Methylomonas sp. 11b: one gene and its partner. The protein of the gene in region 1 interacts with the protein of each later gene in a pairwise test. Links are inferred from orthologs where the notes say so. Each region holds a gene or a part of one and is shown on either strand. Other genes may lie near its edges.

Region 1 (8,214 bases):
TTGCCTCGCAAGAAGCAGCCTTCGGTCCGCTTAAAGCCTACGCCGATTCGGGCCGAGCACTGATCGGTGCGCATTTGCATCCCTGGGTGTCGCCACCGTACGATGAAGAACTGAATGCGCGCAATTCCTATCCCGGCAATTTACCGCGCGCGTTGGAGCATGAAAAACTCCGGCTACTCACTGAGCAAATCAAGACCTCGTTCGGCACCTCGCCCTTAACTTATCTTGCCGGCCGTTACGGCTTCGGCCCCAATACCGGTGAGATTCTCGAGGATCTGGGCTATGAAGTCGATATCAGCGTTGCCGCTTCAATCGATTACAGCGCTGACGGCGGTCCGGACTACTCTAGCTACACCAGTGACCCGTTTTGGTTTGGCAGCCAGCGCCGCCTGCTCAGCTTACCGGGCTCCGGCGGTTATGTAGGAAGCTTACGAGCAGGCGGCACGCCCCTTTACCGCCGATTGATGCATCCTTGGCTGCGCAAGTCCAAAATATCGGGCGCTGTCGCAAGGCTCCGGCTATTGGAACGGATTAGGCTATCGCCGGAGGATTACAGTGAACCGGAAATGCGCCGCTTAACCAATTCCTTGCTGGACGATGGCGTGCGAATCTTTGTGTTCAGCTTTCACTCACCCTCGGTGATGCCTGGCGGTACGCCTTACGTGAACAGCGACGCGGATCTTGAACGGTTTTTGGAAAAATGCCGTCGCTACTTCGACTTTTTTATGCGCGAACTGGGCGGAACCTCCATGACCCCGCTAGAGATAAAGGACTGGCTGGAACAGCATTGATCCGCCCGGCGGTTACCAAAATGCATAAAAAAGCCGCGAATTTCGCGGCTTTTTTTATTTGATTTAACCCGGAGGCCAATGCATCTGTCTGCCCGCCAGCAGATGCAGATGTAAGTGATGCACGGTCTGTCCGCCATCGCCGTTGCAGTTGAATATTGTCCGGTAACCGCTTTCCGCATAGCCAAACTGCCCCGCAATTTTAGCGGCGGTTTGCAGCATTCGCCCGCCTAGCAAGGCATCATCGAGATCGTTTAAATTGGCGACATGTCGCTTCGGAATGACCAGCACATGCAAGGGCGCCTGCGGATGAATATCTCGGAACGCCAATAGTTGCTCATCTTCGTAAACCACATCCGGCTTGATTTCGCCGCTGGCCATCTTGCAAAACAAACAATCGCTCATGTTTCCTCCTAAAATTCCCGGCGGCCGTTGAAGGCATGTGCCAAGGTACCGCTGTCGATAAATTCCAGCTCACCGCCCATCGGTACACCGTGCGCGATGCGCGTAGCGCGGATATTGAATTTGGCCGCGACTTCGCCGATGAAATGCGCGGTGGCCTGGCCTTCCACGGTGGAATTAGTGGCCAGAATGATTTCCTTGATTTGCCCGGATGCCATGCGCTGCTCGAGTAACTCAACACCAAGCTGATCGGGACCGATGCCATCCAACGGCGACAAGCGGCCATGCAGCACAAAGTATTTGCCTTTGAAGGTGGTAGCTTGATCGATCACCCATACATCGGCCGGACTTTCGACTACACACAAGGTTTCCGAATCGCGTAACGGGTTGGCGCAGACCTCGCACAATTCCGCTTCGGTCAAGGTCCGACACTCGCGGCAGTGGCCGACTTCGGCGATGGCTTTCGCAAGCATTTTGCTTAGCTGCATGCCGCCGTCGCGGTTGCGCTGCAACAGATGAAAAGCCATGCGTTGCGCCGATTTCGGCCCGACGCCGGGCAGGCAGCACAGGCTTTGGATCAACTCTTTCAGCAAACCCTGGTTTTGCATGTTTAGAACGGCATTTGGAAACCGGGCGGAATCGGGATGCCGGCTGTGACGTCGGCCATTTTTTCTTTTTTCATTTTGCCGACTTTATGCACGGCGTCGTTGATCGCCGCCGCCACCAAGTCTTCCAGCATATCCTTGTCGTCGCCGACCAGGGATGGATCGATACTGACCTTACGCACCTCGCGTTTGCCGGTCATCACAATCGTCACCAAGCCGCCGCCGGATTCGCCGTGTACTTCCATCGCCCCCAGTTCTTCCTGGGCTTTTTTTAAGTTGTCCTGCATTTTTTGGGCTTGTTGCATGATGCCCGCTAGCGCATTTTTCATCATCGTCTCTCCAATATTTAATTCAGCGGTTCGATACTACCAGGCATGATTCTGGCGCCAAAGGTGTCTTTCAAAGCCTGTACATTTTCATCGGTGTTAATGCTATCCACCGCCGCTTGCTGCCGATCTTCGCGGGCTTTTTGAATTTCCAGCGCAGGCGTCATTTGCTGCTCTGCTTGCTTGCTTATGACCAGTTTTAAGGGTTTACCGTAATAATTTTGCAACGCTACCCTTAGATTGTCCTCGGCTTTAGTACCGATCTGCTGGAAGCTCGGATCGAGCAGCAAGCGACAACTGCTGTCGTCTATACCGTCCAACACGCAATTATTCGCAAGTTCGCGGGTACGGCCGCTGATATTCAACGCAGCGATAATCTCGGTCCAATTGCCCGGATTGGTAGTTTGCGAGACCGATGTAGGACGCGGCTCGTCGATATGCCTGGCCTCGGTCGCCACCGCCGCAGCCGGCGCCGATACACTAGCATTCGGTTTAACGACAACCGGTTTGATGGGCTCAAGCGCTTGCGCTTCTGCGGCTTGCGGCCGAAAAGTCAGCATCCGCAACATCACCATTTCAAACCCGCTGCGCGGATCGGGCGCCAGCGGCAGATCGCGTTGGCCGATCAAACAAATCTGATAATACAGTTGCACATCTTCCGGCAATAAGCTCTGGGCCAGCGTATCCAGTAACTGTTTATCGAATTCCTGATCGACGAAATCCGGCATTTGCTGTAACAGCGCTACCCGATGCAACACTCGCAGCATCTGTTGCAAAATATCTGCAAAATCGGGCGTCAATTCCGCCACATCGGCAATTTTTGCCAGTAACCTCCGCGCATCACCAGCAGCCAGCGCTTGCAAAATATCGTCGATGGGTTGCTGCGCGACGGTACCGAGCATGCCGATCACCGCTTCCGTGGCGACGCTGCCGCTACCGTAAACGATAGCCTGATCCAGCAGACTCAAGCCATCTCGCAAGCTGCCGTCGGCGGCTCGGCCCAACATTTTTAGCGCAGCAGGCTCGAAAGCGATTTGCTCCTGGCCCAAAATAAACTGCATCTGCGCATCGATTTGCTCCGGCAACAGCCGCTTCAAATTGAATTGCAAGCAGCGCGACAATACCGTGACCGGAATTTTATGCGGATCGGTAGTAGCCAGCAGAAACTTGACGTGCGGCGGCGGCTCTTCCAGGGTCTTTAACAGGGCGTTAAAGCTATGCCCGGACAGCATGTGCACTTCGTCGATCAAATAGACTTTGTAGCGACCTTGATTGGGGGCGTACTGAGCGTTGTCGAGCAGATCGCGGGTATCTTCGACTTTGGTGCGGGAGGCGGCATCGACTTCGATCAAGTCCATAAACCGGCCCTGTTCGAAATCCCGGCACACCTGGCATTCGCCGCAGGGATTAAAATCTTTCAGATTTTCGCAGTTGATGGCTTTGGCGAGAATCCGCGCCACCGTGGTTTTGCCAACGCCGCGCGTGCCGGTGAACAGATAGGCATGATGCAATCTATCATGTTGCAAGGCGTGCATTAGCGATTGGCTGACATGCTCCTGACCGACAAGCTGGGTGAAGTTGCTGGGACGCCATTTTCTGGCAAGAACCTGATAAGCCATTAGCAACGCGGAAAGGCAAGAGTTGGGCGGCTACTGCGCCAGCCACATCCCGGCACACGAGTCCGCTGCTACCGTTGCTTCCTTCCGGACCTGGCGGGGTTTACAGCGTATCGTTGCGAGAGGACCGACACAGTAACCATAAAACATCAGCAAGACGCTGAAGAGTTGCGCATTATCCATAAAAGCCAACAGATAAGCAACTGTCTTGCCAAAATTAAGTAAATAACTCCGACAACGCCCCTCGGCTACTGTATTGCCGGAATAGGCAAACTGCTGGCAATGGCATGACCGAACGAGGCGCCGAACTTGCCGGCCAAGCGGTCGATCAAGCGCTCCTGCGGGGTAAAGTTTACTTTTTCCTCGGTGCCGAACTGGTCGCGCGCGACACTATCAACGCTGCCGAAATCGTCCGCCAACCCCAGCCTGACGCCTTCCGTACCGGTCCAAATCAGCCCGGAGAACATCTCCGGCGCTTCGACTTCCTTCAAACGTTTGCCGCGTCCTTCCCGCACCGCACCGATGAATTGTTGGTGTACTTGATCCAGCAATGACTGCATATGCTTGCTTTCTTGCTGATTGACCGGCGAGAACGGATCGAGCATGGCTTTGTGCGCGCCGGCGGTCAACAAGCGCCGCTCCACGCCCAGTTTGTCCAACACATCGGTAAAACCGAAGCCATTCATGATTACGCCGATAGAGCCGATGATACTGGCCTGATTCACGAATATCTTGTCGGTAGCCGAAGCAACATAATAACCGCCGGATGCGCACATATCGCCCACTACCGAATAAATCGGCAATTGCGGATGTTCGACTTTCAAGCGCCTGATTTCATCGTAAATGTATGCCGATTGTACCGGACTGCCGCCGGGCGAATTGATATTGAGGATGATACCCTTGGTATTTTTATCCTTGGCTGCATCGCGCAAGCCCTCAATCACCGTATCGGCGCCGGCGGCCTCACCTTCTACAATCTGCCCCAACACATCGACGATAGCCACATGCTCGCCCGTACCGGAATCGATGCCCTCCTTAAATTTTGGATACACCGCTATACCCAACGCGACAGTCAAATAAGCAAAGGTCAGCAGCTTAAAGAATATTCCCCAGCGCCGCGCGGCTTTTTGCTCATCGATCGCCGCGAACGCCAATTTTTCCAGCACCGACTTTTCCCAACCGGGGCTGTTTTCAGCATTATCTTCGGGAAGATCGTAATTATTCTCCACCATTTGTCTCCTATATGATTCCGATTAAGTCGGTGGGGTAGTTCACACACAACAAGGGATTGTACTTTTGCAAGGTTGCCGCGGAATGCGCCCCGCAAGTGACGCCGACTGACGCGACTTGCGCATTTAAAGCCATTTGCAAATCGTGCACCGAATCGCCGACCATCAAGGTCCGCTGTTTATCTACGCCCAGTTCGGCCATGATTTCATCCAGCATTAGCGGATTGGGCTTGGAAGCCGTTTGGTCCGCGCAGCGCGTGGTAGAAAACAAACCTGCCGCACCTGTCGCATTCATTGCCGCATGCAAACCCGTGCTTTTCTTGCCGGTCGCCACAGCCAAGTGATACCCTTGGTCACGAAACTGCTTCAACATCTCATGCACACCGGGAAACAAGTCGTCAGGGCCAATTTTCTTGGTAAAAAAGGTTTTCGCGTAATCGGCAGCGATCTTTTGACGGATATCGGACTCTTCATCCGGAAACAATTGCTTCATCGCATTTTCGATGCTCAAGCCGACAATGTCCCTGACAGCTTGCACGTCTGGCACCGCACATTCGCAATTCATCGCCGCTTGCTGGATGCAATGCACGATCCAGTCCACCGAATCCATCAAAGTACCGTCCCAATCGAAAATAATTAAATCAAAGCGGTTTTTCATGATTCAGCAAGTCTTGTAAATCCTCGGGTAAAGGCGCCGTGAAGTGCAGCACGGCACCGCTTACAGGGTGGGCGAACTGCAATTGCTCGGCATGCAAAAACAAACGTTTGTAGCCGCGCTTTTTAAAGGTTTTATTCGTACTGTCATCGCCGTAGCGGTCGTCGGCCACAATCGGATGCCCCAACCAAGCAGCATGCACCCTAATCTGATGGGTGCGGCCAGTCTTGGGTGCAGCATGCACCAAGGTCACATCCTGAAACTGCTTCAAGCGGGTGAACAAGGTTTCCGCGGATTTGCCGGCTTGGCTGACCACCACCATCCGTTCGCCACCTTGGGCGACGTTTTTCAACAAGGGCACCTCGACTAACTGCTTCTTGCGTTGGAACTGCCCAACCAGCAAGGCAAGATACGTCTTCTGAATACCATCGCCGCGAAAAAGTTCATGCAATAGCTTCAATACCGAGCGCTTCTTGGCAATCAACAGACAACCGGAGGTTTCCTTGTCCAGCCTATGCACCAGCTCCAAAAATTTCTGTTGCGGCCGAACCTGTCTTAGCCCCTCGATCACGCCGGAACTGACGCCGCTACCGCCATGCACCGCAAAACCCGCTGGCTTGTTCAACACGATAAAGCCGTCGTCTTCGTAGAGAATGTGGTTTTCCAGGCTGAACTTCAAGGTGGGCTGAACGATGATTTCGTCTTTTTTTTCCGCGACTCTGACCGGGGGAATTCGCACAATATCGCCCAACTGCAACTTGTAACTGACGTCGATACGGCCTTTATTGACCCGAACTTCGCCCTTTCTAACCATGCGATAGATACGGGTTTTGGGGACGCCTTTGAGATAAGTGATCAGAAAATTATCGAGCCTTTGTTCGCTGTTTGCCTCGGTAATCTCTAGCCATTGTACTTGCGGATTGGTCTGATTTTCTGCGGTATTCATGCAGCAAATAATAACAACATATCCGCCAGCCATGTTTAAAATTGCTGCTGTCAATAAACATTGCTATATTAGGCTAGTTTATCTTTGGATAGACTTTAGCTATAAAAATTTAAAGACCGGGGTTTCAGCGTTGTGTCTTCGCGCTGACCTAAAAGAATTTTTTCGGGTTTTATCGCTCAACCCATGATGAGCGAGCTGCATCCTTAGAATAGAGTTCGGTATAACAGACCTCCCACTTTTCAAGCGCCACCCTCGGCAATGCCGATAACCCGCTGCGACAATTACTACAACTAATTGCAGTTTTCCGTCAGTCTGGCCGCTCACTTAAGTACATATTGGGAAACACGCCGCCTTTATCCGCGACAACCAAACCTGTTTAAGCTCTAAGTAGGATACAAATTACAATAAGGATAATTTAATGAAAAGAATGCTTATCAACGCCACGCAGCCCGAAGAGCTGCGGGTGGCATTGGTAGATGGTCAGAAACTCTATGATTTCGACATCGAAGTTCCTTCAAAAGAACAAAAAAAATCTAACATTTATAAAGGTATCATCACTCGGGTAGAACCCAGCCTAGAAGCCGCCTTCGTTAATTACGGCGCCGAAAAACACGGTTTCCTGCCGTTCAAGGAAATCGCTCCTGAATATAGAACAGGCGATAACGAAGAAGGTAAATCCTCCAAGTCCAATATTCGCGAAGGCCAGGAAATCGTCGTTCAGATCGAAAAAGAAGAACGCGGCAACAAAGGCGCGGCGCTAACGACTTACATCAGTCTGGCCGGCACCTACTTGGTGCTGATGCCGAACAATCCGAAAGCCGGTGGGATTTCCCGCCGCATCGAAGGCGACAACCGTAGCGAATTGCGCGAAACCATGGCTGCTTTGGAAATTCCGGACAGCATGGGCTTGATCATCCGCACCGCTGGCTCCGACAAAAACGTCGAAGAGCTACAGTGGGATTTGAACTACCTGCTGCAACTCTGGGAAGCCATCGACCGTTCCAGCAGCGAACAAACGGCGCCCTTCCTGATATTCCAGGAAAGCAACGTGATCATTCGCGCCCTGCGTGATCACTTGCGCGGCGACATCGACGAAATCCTGATCGACCAGGAAGGCGCCTTTAAGCTGGTGCATAACTTCCTGAAACAGGTGATGCCGCACAATCTGCACAAGGCCAAACTCTATCAGGACAGCGTGCCCTTGTTCAGCCGCTATCAAATCGAAACCCAAATCGAAATGGCCTATCGCCGCGAAGTGTCTCTGCCTTCCGGCGGCTCGATAGTCATCGATCATACCGAAGCATTGACTTCGGTCGACATCAACTCGGCGCGCGCCACCAAAGGCAGCGACATCGAAGAAACCGCGCTGAACACCAACCTGGAAGCGGCCGACGAAATCGCCCGCCAACTGCGTTTGCGCGACTTGGGTGGCTTGTTCGTCATCGATTTCATCGACATGATGTCGAACAAAAACCAACGCGAAGTGGAAAACCGCTTGCGCGATGCCCTGAAAATCGACCGTGCCCGCATCCAGACCGGTCGCATCTCGCGGTTCGGCTTGATGGAAATGTCCAGACAGCGTCTGCGTCCCTCACTGGGCGATTCGACGCAACTGACTTGCCCTCGCTGCAAGGGCCAAGGCACCAT
Region 2 (8,479 bases), 840 kb from region 1 along the record:
CGGTGAAGAGTTCGCCATCCTGCTTCCCAACACCGACAGCATAGGCGCCCTGATGCGTGCCGAGCAGTACCGCGAAGCCATAGAGAATCTGAAAATACGGCACACACAGAGCAACCCCAACAATTTCGTGACTATATCCATCGGCGTTGCGACCTTGCAGGCCCACACGTTCGACGACGTTGCCAGTTTACTGAAAGCGGCGGACGACGCGTTGTATCAGGCCAAGCATCAAGGGCGGAATCGCATCTGTGCGAATAACTTGTCCAACGGCAGTTAGTTTAAATATCTGCGCGTCGTTACCGTTCCGGAAAGCGTCTATAATCCTCGCTAATTCACTCGATACCTTATTACCCCGGCTTTTTGTTTATGCATCTTTACCTCGACTTTAATGCTTCCTATCTTGCCGCGTTTGTAATGGGTTTATTCAGCAGCCTGCATTGCATAGGCATGTGCGGCTCCATTATCGGCACCCTAACTTACAGCCTGAAACCCGAACTTCGCAACGATAAACGCCGTCTGTTCGGCATCGTACTGAATTACAACATCGGCCGGGTTCTCAGCTACGCGATGGCCGGCGCCTTGGTTGGCGTCCTGGAGGCCTTCTTGACTTTACCTTTTGCTCAAGGTCAGGCGCACAGGTTTTTGCAACTGCTCTCGGCCGTGGTGATGGCAGGCGCCGGACTTTACCTCGGCGGCTGGTTTCCTTACTTTGCCTACATAGAAAAAATGGGCGCACGCTTCTGGAAGCTGATCGAACCATTCGGCCGCCGCTTGATTCCGGTACAAAATCGCACCCAAGCTTTGTTGTTTGGTATGGTGTGGGGCTGGCTACCGTGCGGCCTCATTTATACGGCATTGGCACTAGCAGTTACCACGGGGAGCATTACCCACAGCGCGCTCACGATGTTGGCATTTGGATTGGGCACTTTACCTGCCGTGATGGGTGTCGGTATAATGACCTCATTACTGGCGAGGCTTTCGAAAATCCGGCACTTTAAACACGCGGTTGCAGCCTTGTTTATTATCTTTGCGCTATTGGCGGCCTTCCCATGGCTCTATCCGATGCGCGTTGAACACATCATGACGTTTTGAGAGGTTTTACAGTGGATAACTTCGATCCTATTATTGGACAATCTCCCGCAATCGAAGCATTGATTCGCAGCGCTCGTATCGTTGCGGCGACCGACGTTACCGTGTTGATCAAAGGCGAAACCGGCACGGGAAAAGAAGTACTGGCAACGGCCATTCAAAAGGATAGCCCGCGCGCAAATAAACCCTTCATCGCCTTAAATTGCGCAGCACTCCCTGAAGGTCTGGTTGAATCAGAAATATTCGGCCATAAGAAAGGTGCTTTTACCGGCGCAGTATCCGACAAGCAAGGACTGTTTCAGGCAGCCGATGGCGGCACTTTGTTTCTGGACGAAATCAATTCTTTACCCTTGGGAATCCAGGCAAAACTTTTGCGCTTTCTGGAGTCGGGAGAATGCTTGCCCGTTGGCGGCACCAAGCCGTATATGGTGAATGTGCGCGTGATTGCGGCTTCCAATGCCGACCTCACCAAATTGATAGAAAACGGTCAGTTTCGTCAGGACTTGTATTTCCGCTTAAATGTAGTGCCTCTGGAATTGCCTGCATTGCATCAGCGCACCGAAGATATCGAAATACTGGCTAAACACTTTTTCACGCACTTTTCAGCCACACATTCCCTGGAACCGCCTACGTTCAGCAGACAAGCCATCAAAACGCTGCGCAGCTACAAATGGCCGGGCAATGTTCGTGAATTGCGCAACCTTTGCGAAAGACTAAGCATTCTGTTGGCGGGCAAAGTAATCGAGCCGGAAAATCTGCCCCACGAGTTCAACCGTAGCGCAATAACAGTCAGCTCAGACTTTACTTTGCCGGAGTTGGGGTTACAACTTGATGCACTGGAAGCAGATATGATTCTGCAAGCTTTGAACAGAACCAAGGGCAATCGCAGCAAATCGGCGCGCTTATTGGGTATTTCCAGAGACACCTTGCTTTACCGAATTCAAAAACACGGCTTGGCAACACACTAAGCTATTGGTTTACCGGGGCTGCGTTGGTTCAGCCCCTGCCCTCCTACTAAACAGCTAACGCCGTCTTATCCACTGCACGGTAACATTATCGCTTTTACCTTGGGCGCGTAACACCGCCATTTTTGCCATCTTCTGCAACTCCGGCTTTCCACTACCCTCTTGCGATAGCGCCAACAACTCCTGCTCCTTTACAAACTCCCAGAAACCGTCGCTACAGAGCAGAAAGGTTTCGCCGCATTTCATAGGTGGGAAACTGACAATATCAACCGCAGGCGCACTCAACACATTTATACTACGGGTCAGCTTATGCTGATCGGGATGAACCCCCATTTCCCATTCGCTTATTTTGCCCTCGTTAAACAGTTGTTGGGGCACAGAATGATCCTTTGTCCGCCATAGGACTTGTTCGGAATTGATACGATAAACTCGCGAGTCTCCGCAATGCGCCACTATCGCTCGCTCCTGGTCCATATACAGAATTGCGCAGGTGGTGTGGGCATCGCTTGCAAACGGATCGTCGGCAAATAGTTCACTCATATTCCTGACAGCTTCCGCGACCCAAGCAGCCATCACCGTCTCTGCCTTCACTGAGGCTATATGGGCATGATATTTTTCCGCTAGGGCAATCAAGCTACGGCAAAAAAATTGTGAAGCTTTTTCGCCGGAGTAATGTCCACCTAATCCGTCAGCGACGACAAATAGTGCGTAATCAGCGCACACCCGGTGCGCCATGCAATCCTGATTGACCTCGCGATTGCCTATCGAGGTTAATTGATAAAATTCGAGTTCTTTCTGCATGCAATCAACCGTGTAAACGCGACTCCCGCATGACGCGCTTCATATCCCTAACCGCGTAATCCAAGCCGGAAAACAAAGCTTGCGCAATCAAGGAATGACCAATATTTAGCTCGACAATCTGCTCGATCCGGCAAATAGCTTCCACATTGGCGATATTCAAGCCGTGACCGGCATTGACTTGCAATCCTGCTTGGTGCGCATAAGCCGCAGCCGTGCGGATTCGTTGCAACTCTTGCTCTCGCTCTAGTTTGCTTGCAGCGTCGGCATAACGGCCGGTATGTAATTCCACCACCGGCGCGCCAGCCTCAACAGCCGCGTCGATTTGCCGACAATCCGGATCGATAAACAAGGAGACTTCTATATTCGCATCCGCCAATTGTTGGCAGGCAGAACGCATCCTATCCCCGGCACCCGCCACATCCAGACCACCCTCGGTCGTTAACTCCTCTCGGCGCTCCGGTACCAAACAACAAGCTTGCGGTTCGACCTTAACCGCCAACGCCAACATAGCATCGGTCACGGCCATTTCCAGATTCAGCCGGGTATGCAACATATCCTTTAACAAATAAATATCTCTATCCTGAATATGCCGTCTGTCTTCGCGCAAATGCGCGGTAATGCCGTCGGCACCGGCTTGCTCGGCGATCAGCGCAGCCTGCACCGGCTCGGGATAACGGGTACCTCTAGCCTGGCGCAAGGTCGCAACATGGTCGATGTTGACGCCTAATAAGATGATTTGCTTTTCCATTGAATATAAGTCCGCAAGCGGATGAGTAAGATGGATGAAAGACGGTAAACCCGTCCTGAGTTTCGTCTTTTGCCTACAAATACTTAATGATTTTTGCCAGTACATCCCGGCTTTTCAGCTGTCTGCCTTGCAAATGCCCATCCAGCATTTTTCTAAAGAGTAGTTTGGCTTCAAGCAAAGCGCGACCTTCCAGCGGCGCCCTTGCGGCCAATATTGACAAGGTTTCACCACCGATCAAGCCTTCGTTATCCGCGACCATGCCGAAATCCGTTAAAAAATTATAGCGTTGCCCTGTCATTATTGGATTACCGTTAGCTTCGGAGTCCATCGCAACGGCATAGCCAGCCTCTTGCAATAAATCCAGTTCAAAATAACGCAGAGTCTGCTCGATACGCTCACCAAGCAATAAATCACTCAGGCAACGCTCGTAGCAACTGAATATCTCGGGTTGAGGATCGTATTTGTGCACAAATATCTGCACCAGCTCGTTCACATAAAATCCGCAATATAACGCCAAGCGCTCTAAAGGGTAGCTATCGACATATTCAACTTGAGAAAGAATTTTTAATTCGTTTTTATCGACAAAAGACAGCCGCAAGGCACTGAAAGGCAACAACAAGCCGGCTATTTTCGACTTTTCCTTACGCACACCCTTGGCGAGCATGGACATCACGCCAAAATCCCGGGTAAAAACATCTAACAATACGCTGGTTTCCCGGTATGGCCGATGCTGGAGCACAAACGCCGGCTGTAAATAAACGGCCGAACCATTCATTAATTACCAAAATCGCTGAAACCCAGACTCAGTAAGGCTCGCTCGTTATCCGACCAACCCTTTTTCACTTTGACCCACAGTTCCAGATAGACTTTTTGGCCGATCAATTTTTCGATATCAACCCGCGCCTCGCTACCGACTTTTTTCAGCATTTCGCCTTGCTTACCAATGACGATGCTTTTTTGGCTATCCCGCTCTACCAAAATTGCTGCGTATATTTTGCAAAGCTCCGGAAACTCCTCGTAACGTTCAATTTCCACGGTCAGCGCGTAAGGTAATTCGTCACCCAAACGCCGGGTCAGTTTTTCGCGAATAATTTCGGCGGCAAAAAAGCGCTCCGGCCTGTCGGTGATTTGATCTTCCGGATAAATCGGCTCGGCCTCGGGCAACAAGGCCATGATGTGCTGTTCCAGCAGCTCGAGATTGGTATTTTTCAGTGCCGAAACCGGCACAATGTGCTGAAACGGGTATTTTTGCTGAGCCTCGGCGAAGAATTTCAGCACCGCATCCTTATCCTTGATTTTATCCACTTTGTTGATAGCCAAAATAACCGGCAATCCAGCCCGCTCGAGTTTCTGGAAAATTTTCTCGTCGTACTCGTGCCAATACAAGCCGTCCAACAGCCAAATTACCACATCAACCCCCAACAAGGTACTATCCGCAGTCTTATTCAGATAACGGTTCAATACCTTTTTTTCGTCGCTGTGCATGCCCGGTGTGTCCATAAAGATGGCCTGCCCGGCGGCTGTCGTCTTAATACCCAGAATTCGATGCCGGGTGGTTTGCGGTTTTCTTGAGGTGATACTGAGTTTCTGACCCAGCAAGTGATTCATCAAGGTCGATTTGCCGACATTGGGCCTACCGATTAAAGCAACATATCCGCAGTTCATTTATCCCTGGATTGTAAAAAATTTAACATATTTTCGGCAGCAGCCTGCTCGGCCTTCTTTCTGGAAATACCGACGCCATTGCGCGTTTCCGGTGTCAATGCGATAGTGCATTTCACTTCAAAGGTTTGCGCGTGATCCGCACCGGACATACTGACCAATTCGTAAATCGGCAAGGGTTTGCGGCTGGCTTGCATCAATTCCTGTAAACGGGTTTTCGGGTCTTTGGTCCAATCGTCCACTTTCAGCGCAGCCAGCTTGTCATCGAATAATCGCAATATCCAATTTTGACAGGCCTCAACCCCTTGATCTTTCAGTAAGGCCCCCATGATGGCTTCCAATGCATCCGACAGAATCGAGTCTCTACGAAAGCCGCCGCTTTTCAATTCGCCGGAACCGAGGATCAGATAATCACCGATATTGTGCTGTCGAGCCACTTCCGCCAGCGAATTTTGGTTGACCAAACTGGCTCGTAGCCGGCTTAAGGCACCCTCGCCCGCATCGGGGAACAGTTCGTATAATTTTTGGGCGATTACGAAGCCCAAAACAGAATCACCCAAATATTCGAGACGCTCGTTGTTTCTGGCACCCATGCTGCGATGAGTCAACGCCATCGTAAATAAGCTGGGATCGTTAAACGTCAAACCCAACTTACCGGCAAGAATTTCCGGTTTTTTAATCACCTGTTGCCAGCTTCGAATTCCTCATGGAATTCAACCAACACACTCAAATTACCCATGATGGGCTCTACGCGTTCGTAGTCGATGTCAACCCGCACATAGCCGGGTTGCGCGACAATTTTGATATTGTCATTGGTCACGTGCTCTACATAATTCATATCAAAGCGTTTTTCCAAGCTACTTTTTATATCACCCTTGGTTTTAGTCACTATATCGGTGGTATTTTCCACGGCTTTCAAGGCGTTTACCACCCGGCTGTGATTGATGTAAATCGGCGCAATTTTTAGAATCAATAGGGTAAAGAAACCGATTAGCGCCAAGATAAAGGCAATAGACAGAAAGGTTAAACCGCGTTGTTTTTTTAATGATGACGGCATAACACTACCCCCCGAGAAAAATTAGAAATAAACCAGCGGCTATCGAGAATCCACCGCAATAAGCATTGTCTTTTCGGATTGCCGCTCAGTAAACCGCTCAACGCAGCACTGTGCCTAGCCGGTCGAAAGCAATACCGTTATTTTGCCAGTCCCAATTCATCCAGATAAAAAAGGCTCTACCCACCAGATTGGCTTCAGGTACCGTGCCCCAATAACGACTGTCGTTGCTGTTATCGCGGTTGTCGCCCATGACGAAATACTGGCCCTGCGGGACCACGAACACATCCTCAACAGACGAGGCTCCGCGACTCACCAGGATGGAGTGTTCAATCCCCAGCAAATCCTCTTCCAGACGCTCGGCACCGGTCATATTGCTGCCCTGCCCAACGCCCTGATAGCGCCCCAGCGACACTTGCTTGGCAGGAACGCCGTTAACGTGAAGCTTTTTGTCAAAGTAAGCGATGCGGTCCCCCGGCAAACCAATCACCCGTTTGATGTAATCGACTTCCGGTTGTTTCGGAAACCTGAACACCACGATATCGCCCCGCTTCGGTTCGCCAACTTCGATAACCTTGGTGTTCAGAACCGGTAAGCGCACCCCGTAACTGAACTTATTCACTAAAATAAAATCACCTACCAGCAATGTCGGCATCATCGATCCCGACGGAATCCGGAACGGTTCGAACAGAAACGAGCGCAGCAACAATACGATCAATACCACCGGGAAAAACGAACGGGCATATTCGACCAATAGCGGCTCGTTCTCAGTAGGATAAGGCAGATTGGCCCGCTTTAGATATAAGCTATACCCACCCCAGACAACGCCGGTGACAAAACTGGCTACCACCAGAAAAAATGAAAAATCGTAATCCATAATTGATCGTTATTACTCTTTGTTGACCTGCAACACCGCCAGGAAGGCTTCCTGTGGAATCTCGATACTACCCACCTGCTTCATCCGTTTTTTACCGGCTTTCTGTTTTTCCAGCAGTTTTTTCTTACGGGTAATGTCGCCACCATAACATTTGGCTGTGACATTTTTGCGCATGGCTTTTACCGTAGAGCGTGCAATGACTTTTGCGCCGATAGCCGCCTGAATCGCCACTTCGTACATCTGCCGCGGAATCAGATCTTTCATCTTTTCGACCAAATCGCGGCCGCGATTCTGGCTCAAGTCGCGATGAACGATAATAGACAAGGCGTCGACTTTGTCACCGTTGATCAAGACGTCCAGCTTAACGAGCGGGGCAGGCTCGAAGCGCAAAAATTCGTAATCGAAAGACGCATAACCACGACTGACCGACTTCAAACGATCAAAGAAGTCCAGCACCACTTCGCTCATCGGTAACTCGTAGCTCAGCGACACCTGGCTACCGGCATACTGCATGTTTTTCTGAATGCCGCGTTTTTCGATACACAGATTGATCACGTTGCCCAAGTAGGCTTGCGGCACCAGAATATTCGCCAGAATGATAGGCTCGCGAATCTCGACGATGGTGCCAACGTCAGGCAGTTTAGCCGGGTTGTCGACCATCACTATTTCGCCGCCATGAGTTTCTACTTCGTAAACCACGGTAGGCGCGGTGGTAATTAGGTCGATGTTGTATTCGCGCTCCAGTCGCTCCTGGACGATTTCCATATGCAGCATGCCCAGGAAGCCGCAACGAAATCCAAAGCCCAAGGCTTGCGAAGTTTCCGGCTCGTAATTCAATGCCGAATCGTTCAAGCGCAATTTGTCCAATGCTTCGCGCATCGCACCAAAGTCGTCGGAACTGACCGGATACAAACCGGCGAACACTCGGGGCTGAACTTTCTCGAAGCCGGGCAAGGCTTCAGTTGCAGGATTATCTGTCGCGGTGATGGTATCCCCTACCGGTGCACCGAAAATATCCTTGATGCCAGCGACGATGAAGCCCACTTCACCGGTGTGTAACTGTTGCTTCTCCAACTGCTTTGGCGTGTAGACCCCCAGTTTCTCAACCAAAAACGACTTACCGGTGGTCATCACGGTGATCTTTTGTTTTTTACGCAGATTGCCGTTGACGATACGCACCAGCGAAACCACGCCCAGATAATTATCGAACCAGGAGTCGATGATCAAAGCCTGTAACGGCGCATTTTCGTCACCGGCAGGTGGTGGAATTTTTTGGATCAATT

The links.
Region 2: the proteins of recR (region 1) and recO interact in binary tests that used the Escherichia coli proteins (3 or more experiments, as listed by UniProt). The link is inferred for Methylomonas sp. 11b from one-to-one orthologs.

The regions. Positions count from the first base shown.
Region 1 is NZ_KI911557.1:3,745,005-3,753,218, reverse strand. The notes cover bases 1-2,735. They hold recR (recombination mediator RecR), read right to left. Parts: upstream 1,799-2,735; coding sequence 1,202-1,798; downstream 1-1,201. Other genes in these bases: dnaX (DNA polymerase III subunit gamma/tau), read right to left, coding at 2,142-2,735; METH11B_RS0117985 (YbaB/EbfC family nucleoid-associated protein), read right to left, coding at 1,801-2,124; METH11B_RS0117995 (histidine triad nucleotide-binding protein), read right to left, coding at 855-1,193; METH11B_RS0118000 (polysaccharide deacetylase family protein), read left to right, coding at 1-791. Outside these bases: more of dnaX, read right to left, coding at 2,736-3,740; signal peptide peptidase SppA, read right to left, coding at 3,986-4,969; METH11B_RS0117970 (HAD-IA family hydrolase), read right to left, coding at 4,977-5,624; 23S rRNA pseudouridine(955/2504/2580) synthase RluC, read right to left, coding at 5,608-6,567; METH11B_RS0117960 (Rne/Rng family ribonuclease), read left to right, coding at 6,986-8,214. UniProt on the Escherichia coli protein: May play a role in DNA repair. It seems to be involved in an RecBC-independent recombinational process of DNA repair. It may act with RecF and RecO.
Region 2 is NZ_KI911557.1:4,591,471-4,599,949, reverse strand. What follows is about bases 2,528-5,527. They hold recO (DNA repair protein RecO), read right to left. Parts: upstream 4,379-5,527; coding sequence 3,677-4,378; downstream 2,528-3,676. Other genes in these bases: rnc (ribonuclease III), read right to left, coding at 5,265-5,527; era (GTPase Era), read right to left, coding at 4,378-5,268; pdxJ (pyridoxine 5'-phosphate synthase), read right to left, coding at 2,860-3,603; METH11B_RS0122140 (PP2C family protein-serine/threonine phosphatase), read right to left, coding at 2,528-2,855. Also shown: METH11B_RS0122155 (diguanylate cyclase domain-containing protein), read left to right, coding at 1-277; METH11B_RS0122150 (sulfite exporter TauE/SafE family protein), read left to right, coding at 367-1,092; METH11B_RS0122145 (sigma-54 interaction domain-containing protein), read left to right, coding at 1,104-2,057; more of METH11B_RS0122140, read right to left, coding at 2,112-2,527; more of rnc, read right to left, coding at 5,528-5,948; METH11B_RS0122115 (DUF4845 domain-containing protein), read right to left, coding at 5,945-6,322; lepB (signal peptidase I), read right to left, coding at 6,420-7,196; lepA (translation elongation factor 4), read right to left, coding at 7,209-8,479. UniProt on the Escherichia coli protein: Involved in DNA repair and RecF pathway recombination.